One region of the Terribacillus sp. JSM ZJ617 genome, then DNA from elsewhere that is predicted to be linked to it. Evidence: riboswitches for the same ligand, from Rfam matches in the RefSeq annotation. Region 1 holds a riboswitch; the other holds the start of a gene.

Region 1 (4,363 bases):
GGACAATGAAGCCCTCTTCCAACAGCATTTCAGATGCCCGCAGTGTCTCTATTGGATCAGGAAGCAATGTCCGGTCACAGCCAATCACTTCCACCTTCACCATATCGCATAACCCCGAAGCTTTAGCCAGTTTGGCAATACGAACAGCCTCTTCTGCTGTCTTTGCCCCTGCTGTATTCGGAAGTAAAGAGTACTTTTCCAGATCCAGCTGTTCCAGGAAATTTGGCTGGGATGGCTCAAAGATATCCATCCGCCTCACAGCAAATGTCAGTATCTCTGCCTTCGAAATATCGACTGCCTTTTCCTGCACCTCAAATGACGGGTATTTGCCTGTTCCCAATAATAAGCGGGAAGCAAAAGTCTTCTCTGCAATCTGTAACATTCTTCATCCTCCTCCTACAAAATGAATCAGCTCGACTTTATCGCCATTTCTAATCGGCTGCTCTGCATACGAAGCTTTATTAATGATCTCTTTGTTCAGTTCGACAATCACAATCCTTTTCTCCAGGGAAAGTGATGCTAACAGCTGAGCTATAGTCTTGATATCAGCGGATAATTCCTGCCGCCTGCCATTCAGCTGAATATTCACATCAATACCTCCTCGCCAGTGTTCAATCTATCGACACGAAATGCTTCCTTCCATTCTTCCAGAACTTCATTGCTGCTTATCAAATCACAAATCATCTTGCCCGTAGCTGGGGCAAGCAGAATGCCATTGCGCTGATGGCCAGCAGCGATATACAAGCCCTTCATTTCTGGATGCTCACCAATCAGCGGCTTGCCATCGTATGTCTGAGGTCTGAGACCTGCCCAGCTTCTGAGGAACGGCATTTTATCAACCACTGGCAGCATCTTTCTCGCTTTCTCCATGATAGTCTGTAATCCGCCAAGCGTGGGCTCGGTGCTCCAATCATTCTTGACCTTTGTTGCACCTATGATCAGCTCATTGTTGTTACGCGGAACAATATAATGCTGATCATGGAATAAACTGCATGTAAGAGGAGTTTGAGTATTCGTAACAGCAATGCACTCACCCTTCACTGGAAAAATCGGCGTCCCCAACCCAGAACGCTGGAGCAAAGCATTACTCCAAACTCCGCTGGCAATCACCACACGATGTGCTTGCCATTCTCCTTTGGAAGTCCGTAACCGATAATGAGCAGATTCCTTCACAATCTCATCGACCCTGGTATAAGCGTTAATCCGGGCACCTAGCATACGGGCAGCTGTATGGAATCCTCTGCAGGCAATTGCAGGTGTGACATGCACATCTTCTGCCATATGAAGAGCGCCAGAAACTGCTTCTGACAGACCAGGTACTTTCTTTGACACAGTTGCACGATCCAGCCATGTTACTCCTTCCAACGAAGAGAACGGAGAGTTCGTTGTTTCTTCTTCTGTAAAAACAAGCTGTAATAAACCACCTGGGCGACGTTCCATGTCTATCCCTGTCAGAGAGCGAATATCCTCTTCTGCCTGTTCATAGAGCCTTTGACTAGTACGGGCAAAGGGATAAAGCGAAGCACCGAATTCCTTATATTCTGAATGGGCACCTAGCATACCAGCTGCTGCTTGCGTCGAGCCTGATCCGACTTGGCCTGCTTCCAGCAAATCGACTTGATGGCCTGCTTTCGCTAAATAATAAGCGATTGCACTGCCGATGATACCTCCTCCAACAATTGCTACTTCAGTGGATCTCTTCAAGACGCAGACACTCCTCCCTTAATTTCTTCACGGCATCAAGCGGGTTTGCAGCAGAAAAGATACTACTCATAACAGCAACCCCTTCTAATTCAAACGCTTTCAATGAAGCCAATCGCTCCACTTCAATTCCTCCTATTGCGTATAACGGAATGTGGGTATTCTGACGGATATACCTTAAATTGGCTAATGGCTGCGGTGATTTCCCCTTCTTACTGGCTGTCGGAAAACAATGCCCATACAGCGCGTATGCCGCCCCGACAGACTCCGCCTGTACTGCTTCTTCAAACGAATGGACAGGCGCACCAATCCGCAAATCAGGATACAGCTTTTTCAATTCTTCCAGTGGAAGGCCATGACCTGGTATATGCACTTGCTTCAAGCCAAGCAGCAAAGCTATATCCATTCGGTCATTAAGCCAAAGCTTATGCGCTGGCAGCCCTTCGTCCAATAGCTCCTTACAAAGCTGATACACTTTACCAGCAGGCTTACGTTTCTCCCTGATCTGCACATGATCGACATAAGGGTGTATCTCCATCAAGATACGTATTAAATCTGCTGCTTCATATGCATCATCAGTTACTGCCATCAATTTGATTGCCATCACCTCCTGGATACGAACAGGCCGGACATACAAAAAACACCACTCCCCAAAGGAAAGTGGTGTGAAACTTGCGAATGGATACATACAAAAGAGCATGTAAACCCGAGTGTCTACACTTTCCTACGCAGGTCCGAACCTGTTCAGGTTTTGAGGGTTTAAAGAGTCACTACTCTTCATCTCAGCCCTTATGAAGGGATCCCCTAGTGTGAAAACTTATTGAACTTACCCACATCGTAACATAAATAGCATTTTATGCAAGATTCTGATTACAAAAAAGAAAAGGCCATCTGGTTTTATACAGATGGTCTTTTCAGCGCCTGACTCAGTACTTATAAGATTGTCCGCCATCAATTGGTACAACAGTAGCATTGATGAAGTTTGCTTGATCGGAAAGAAGGAATGCAACAAGATAACCGACTTCCTCCGGCTTACCAAAGCGTTTCATTGGGTTGACGCTGACGAATTCCTTGCCCGCTTCTTCCCAGTTATCTCCGCCAAGCTGACGAAGGGATCCTTCAACCATTGGCGTCATGATGGCACCTGGAGCAATGGCTTTGATGCTCACACCGAATTGTCCGTATTCGATACCGGAGTTTTTCGTAAGACCTACTACACCATGCTTACTTGCTGCATAACCGGACTGGTTGCCGATTCCGCGGATACCACCTACAGAAGCTGTATTTACTACAGAACCATAGCCCTGCTCCTTCATTACTTTCAATACGTGGCGCATGCCGTAGAATACGCCATTCAAGTTGATGTTCACAACGCGGTCGAATTCGTCTACAGGATACTCTTCTGTCAGATTTTGCGTTCCTTCCACACCAGCGTTGTTAAAGAAACTATCGATCTTACCAAATTGATCAATTGTTTGTTTTACATACGCCTCAACTTCCGGCTCATTTGCACAGTTTGCCACAATCGTAAGAACCTCTGCCTCTGGTGCTGCAGCCAATATTTCCTGCTTCGTTTTTTCCATACCTTTTTCACTTAAATCAACAAGAGAAAGCTTTGCACCTTCTTTTGCTACTTGCAAAGCTGCTGCGCGTCCTAATCCAGAACCCCCACCTGTAATCAATACTACTTTATCTTCAAAACGTTTCATGAAAATCTCTCCTTTTCTGATTCTGTCAAATTGCAGTAAATCCGCCATCAATCGGCACTACTACACCATTTATATATGGTGCTTTACCAGTCAATAGGAACGCGACAAGCTCTGCCACTTCCTCCGGCTGGCCAAGACGCTTCTGAGGAATCGGTTCTGTCGCATTCTTGAATGCAGCTGGATTCTTCTCTTTATATTCTCGAACCATTGGCGTTTCTGTCGTACCTGGAGCAATTGCATTTACCACAATGCCTTGCTCGGCATACTCAGCAGCCAACGTCTTCGTAATCCCAACCATTGCATGCTTCGTAGCTGAATATGTACCAACTGTGGCTTGTCCCACGACACCTGCTGTGGATGACGTGTTGACAATTCGCCCGCCGCCATTAGCAAGCATAACTTCCAATACATATTTCAACCCGTAAAGGGCGCCGTTTAGATTAATTCCTAATACCATATCGATCTGCTCAATCGTATTATCCACGAATTTTACACCAGGACCAGAAATACCAGCATTATTATAGAACATGTCGATAGTTCCAAATGCCTCTACCGTTTTATCTACATAATGTTTTACTTCTTCTGCCTTGCTTACATCCGCTTTGACGAAAATAGCTTTTGACCCTTTTTCTTCTATTAAGCGAACCGTCTCTTTACCGGCTGCCTCAGACACGTCAACGATGCTGATTGCGATACCTTCTTCTGCTAGTCGCAATGCTGCAGCTTGTCCAAGACCGCTGCCGCCTCCTGTGATGACCGCTACTTTCTGCCCATACATAAGCAAAGCTCCCTTCAATATGTGTAAATAGGTTAATTTACCTACTCCATATGTAAGAGCTTACACCTCTATCATAGATATCGCAAGAGATAACTCTTCAAATAATTTTCACTTTTTCATTTGACATTCAAATTCAGTTCCCTTATATTTATATTGTGCAAAATATAATTTTGGA
Region 2 (4,363 bases), 190 kb from region 1:
ACCTGATCTCCTAACAAATAAAGCTGATCAAGAAAAGCAACCTGAAAGCTGCCTGGAGCGTTTACTGTCATAGCCGCTTTCTCTGCTGCAATACCATAAAAGGCAAGAGCACCGATGCAAGCTTTCAGTACGTTGTCAGCTGCTCCTGCACATGCCGCTATAACGGCACCGAGCAAGCAGCCAGACCCTGTTATTTTACTTAGCATCTCATGCCCATTAGCTACACTATACGTATGGTTCCCATCTGAAAGGATATCTATTTTACCGGTTGCAATCACAATAGCATCCAATTCCCTGGCCAGCTGCTGCACAATTCTTGGTGAAATACCATCATCGGATCCATCTACACCTTTCACTTTGACAGATGTTCCGCCTAGGACGGATATTTCACCTGCATTACCGCGAATAACAGTGACATCCACCTCCGCCAATATGCGGCGGGCCGTTTCTGTTCTGTACGCTGTGGCACCTATTCCGACGGGATCGAAAATCACTGGTATTCCGAGCCTATTCGCTTCTTTTCCGGCTAGGATCATTGCTTCCACATCCGCTGCGGCAAGTGTGCCGATATTCAATAGCAGCGCCTGTGCATGCTGGACCATCTGCGCGGCTTCTTCCTTTGCTGATGCCATCACAGGAGAAGCTCCGAGTGCGATCAAACCATTCGCCGTAAAGTTAATGACAACCTGATTGGTAATGCAGTGAATCAATGGGTTTCTCTCCCGGACTTGCTTTATCACATCAGTATACTTCATTATGCTGTTCCTCCTGAACTGGCACACCTTGCAGACGGTACCCCCAATGATTTGTCGGACCATTCCCTTTTCCAAGCTGAAGCGAATACGAAATCGCATCTGTCACAAAATCCTTACCGATCCGAACTGCTTCTTGCAGAGATTTCCCTTTAGCCAGTTCTGCGGTTATCGCTGCAGAATACGTGCATCCCGTCCCGTGCGTGTGCTTCGTCTGTATACGTTCTGCTGTGTAGGCTGTGAAGCTATTTCCGTCATAGAGCCAGTCTGACGCAGATGCTCCTTCCATATGACCGCCTTTCATCAGGACAGCTTTAGCCCCATATTCCTGGACAATCATTTTCGCTGCGGTTTTTATGCTATTTTCATCTTCGATACGAATACCCGTGAGTTCCTCTGCTTCCGGTATATTCGGTGTAATCAGGGCAGCGAGTGGAACAAGATGTTTCTTCAATGCATCTCTGGAATCCTCTCCCATGAGTGCATGTCCGCTTTTAGCATACATGACAGGATCCATAACATAGGCAGTCTTTGATTTAATCAAAACGGCAGCGACGCAGCGCATCATCTCTTCTGATGCAATCATCCCCGTTTTTACAGCAGATGGGGTGATATCAGAGAAGATTGATTCCAGCTGCTGTTCAAGAAATTCTACTGGAACATGATGCACTGCCTGTACTCCTGTCGTATTTTGGGCAACGAGGGAGGTGACAACGCTCATTCCGTATACTTCAAGCTCCTGGAAAGTTTTCAAGTCAGCCTGGATTCCAGCCCCTCCCGAAGGGTCTGTTCCTGCAATTGTCAAAGCGCTCCTTATATCAGGCATGAATGGACGCCCCTTTCAATGGGATCATCCAGTCTTGCTGTGTGGCTGCCATCTCCCAAAAATTATACTCCAGCATACAGCTCTTAAGAAAAGCTTTCCGTGCACGTTCCTTTGCAGCCGTTCCCGCTGTCTCGGCCCACTTGTCCAGTCGCTTGCTAAGTTCTGACGTCACATCCGGCATACCGTCTTCCCTGCTGGCATAAAACTGAATCCACTCCTGGAATGGATTGGATTCGTCAGGTGCCTTTGTTTCGATAATATGTGCCGCCAGCGCTTGATACGTCCATGGGCAAGGAAGCAGTGCCGCCATCAGCTCCCCTATATCTCCTTGTACGGCACTGCTCATCATGTGTGAAATATAATGGTCAGCAGCAGGCGGTGGTGTCATCCGCTGCAGATCCTCGTATTGCACACCTGCTGCCTTGCAGAAGACGTTATGCGGATGAATCTCGCTGTGCAGGACAAAATGAATTTGGGACTGATAAAATTCCATCTCTTCTCGGGTTTCGCATTTACTGACTGCCAAACCGTAAATACGGGCAAATGCTGTCAAATACTCATAGTCAGCTTTCACATAATGGATCAATGCCTCACGCGGCACATATCCATTCGCAACTCCTTCTACGAAAGGATGTGCATAGATTGCTTCGAATACCGGGTTTGCTTCTTCTCTCAATTGTGCAGAAAACATGTTTTTCTCCTCCTATTGGAGAAAGCCCCGTCGGAAGGGTGAATGGCGCCGGCCATATAAAAAAGCCGCTCCAGAAGTATGGAGCGACTCGTATAGTCAAGTGTGCAGAAAATACACGAATCCGGCTCCACTTCCCTACGCTGGTGTTAACCAGATCAGGTTCAAAGGGATAAAGATCACTCTTATCTCAGCCAAATGGCACCCCTAGTGGACTTCCTCGAAATTCAATTGTCCTCTTAACTATCACATGCACAGATGCGATTGTCAACCGATGAATCAAGTGAAATATTCAATCCTGGATTGCGGGAACATTTTATAGATTGTGCTTCCTATGACATCCTTTATTTCTTCTTGCTCCTCATTTTGGTAGACGTATTTTCCGATACCATAGCGCCCCCATTTATATTTCCGTTTGCTTTCATCCAGCTCAAGCTTCGACATCGGATAATTTTTCTCGATAACGCGCTTTGCCGGCTTCGTGAATCGATGCTGGATCAATTCGAATGTCAGATTCTTTTTGGCATGTTCAGGCAGGGCTGCTTCCAGATGCTCGAGCATTTCCGGATAGCCCTTCTGCCAGCCGTCATGCAAATAAATCGGAGCGACGATGAATCCAAGCGGATAACCGGCCTCGGCTACTTTCACCGCAGCTTCGATTCGATCCTTCAAACGGGAAGTCCCTGGCTCAAAATATTTGATCACATAATCATCATTGATGCTGAAGCGGAATCGTGTTCGTCCTTGATGGTCAGCGTCCAGCAAATGATCCACATGGGCGAATTTCGTTACAAATCGCAGTTGTCCGTGCTTGGACCGACCGAAATATTCAATTGCATGTTTCAGCGTATGCGTCAGATGGTCGATACCAACGATATCTGACGTACAGGAAGCCTCAAACCGTGTTTCTTCCGGGGCTCTTTCCTGCATGTACTGCTCTGCCGCATCAAATATTTCATCCGTATTCACATACGTACGGATATAAGGTTTGGATCCCATCGTCGTTTGCAGGTAACAATAATGGCAATGCCCCATGCAGCCTGTCGCAAATGGGATAGCGTATTCTGCTGATGGTTTCGATGTATCGAATTTCAGTGTTTTCCGAACGCCGACGACAAGCGTTGATTTGGCAGTACGGTACTTCTGGAAATCATTATCACCAGGCAGGTTCCGAACCTGATTATGGGAAGTTGTCTCGCGTATTTCTACACCCATGTCCCTGAATTTATTCCGCAGCTTCACGCCGAGCGGATACTCTAATGCCCTAGGCTCTATATACACAAGCTGCGGTACAAATGGCTTAACCATAATAGCCTCCATCGGCTAAACCAAAAGCGGATACATATGCTTCTTCCGCCTCTCCGAGATCCTGATAAACCGCCACCTCATCATTGAGCGGATAATAGGTTTCATACACAAACAGAGCCAGTTCCCCTGGCTTTTCCGGGTTATGGACGACCGCAGCCTCTTGTATATTGGCTACTCCCTGTGCATGGGGGTTGCGGATAATTACATAGACGATTTCTCCTGCTTGAAAAGCATCCATTACATTGCCTCCTTTGTACATACTGCGACTAGTATGCACAATTCGGTTACAAACAATGTAAAAAAGTGAACCCTTTTCCAGGAAGTATCCGTCTACTTCTTAGAGGAGGGTTCATATGAAATGGATGATATATGTTTTTCTATTATTAATCTTATCCTTTATTGGTTACTATCTGCTAACCAATTAACTTACACACGGAAACGAGCAATAGCGGTTTGAAGCTCCTCTGCCATAAATGCAAGAGAACTGGATGATGCCGCAATTTCCTGCATGGCAGCCAGCTGCTGTTCTGTTGCAGCTGACACACTTTCGGTCGAAGCTGCTCCTTCTTCTGCGACCTCGTTCACATCCCCAAGTGACATATTGACTGAATCTGTACCAGCAATCATACCTTCCAGAGCAACTCTCACCTCTTTGAATTCATCCACCAAACCTGCTACCGCAGTTTCAATCTGAAGGAAAGAACCGCCCGCTTGATCGACAACTCGTGTACCAGCTTGTACTTCATCCGCTGCATGCTGCATCAGATCGATTGTTTTAGTCGTATCCTG

Evidence for each region. A riboswitch is a leader RNA that binds a small molecule or an ion and turns the genes downstream of it on or off. The one in region 1 is predicted to bind thiamine pyrophosphate.
Region 2: it holds a riboswitch for thiamine pyrophosphate, as region 1 does, so the genes downstream of both, tenA (thiaminase II) here and ACH6C1_RS15015 (thiamine phosphate synthase) in region 1, are expected to answer to the same signal.

Annotation. Positions count from the first base shown of each region.
Region 1 is NZ_JBISEQ010000004.1:286,308-290,670, forward strand. It holds gene ACH6C1_RS15000 (thiazole synthase) at 1-382, opposite strand, end outside; gene thiS (sulfur carrier protein ThiS) at 386-589, opposite strand; gene thiO (glycine oxidase ThiO) at 586-1,704, opposite strand; gene ACH6C1_RS15015 (thiamine phosphate synthase) at 1,688-2,305, opposite strand; TPP riboswitch at 2,406-2,517, opposite strand; gene ACH6C1_RS15020 (SDR family oxidoreductase) at 2,628-3,410, opposite strand; gene ACH6C1_RS15025 (SDR family NAD(P)-dependent oxidoreductase) at 3,436-4,188, opposite strand.
Region 2 is NZ_JBISEQ010000004.1:92,379-96,741, forward strand. It holds gene thiM (hydroxyethylthiazole kinase) at 1-755, opposite strand, end outside; gene thiD (bifunctional hydroxymethylpyrimidine kinase/phosphomethylpyrimidine kinase) at 742-1,578, opposite strand; gene tenA (thiaminase II) at 1,571-2,269, opposite strand; TPP riboswitch at 2,385-2,485, opposite strand; gene splB (spore photoproduct lyase) at 2,546-3,574, opposite strand; gene ACH6C1_RS13985 (transcriptional regulator SplA domain-containing protein) at 3,567-3,812, opposite strand; gene ACH6C1_RS13990 (methyl-accepting chemotaxis protein) at 4,001-4,363, opposite strand, start outside.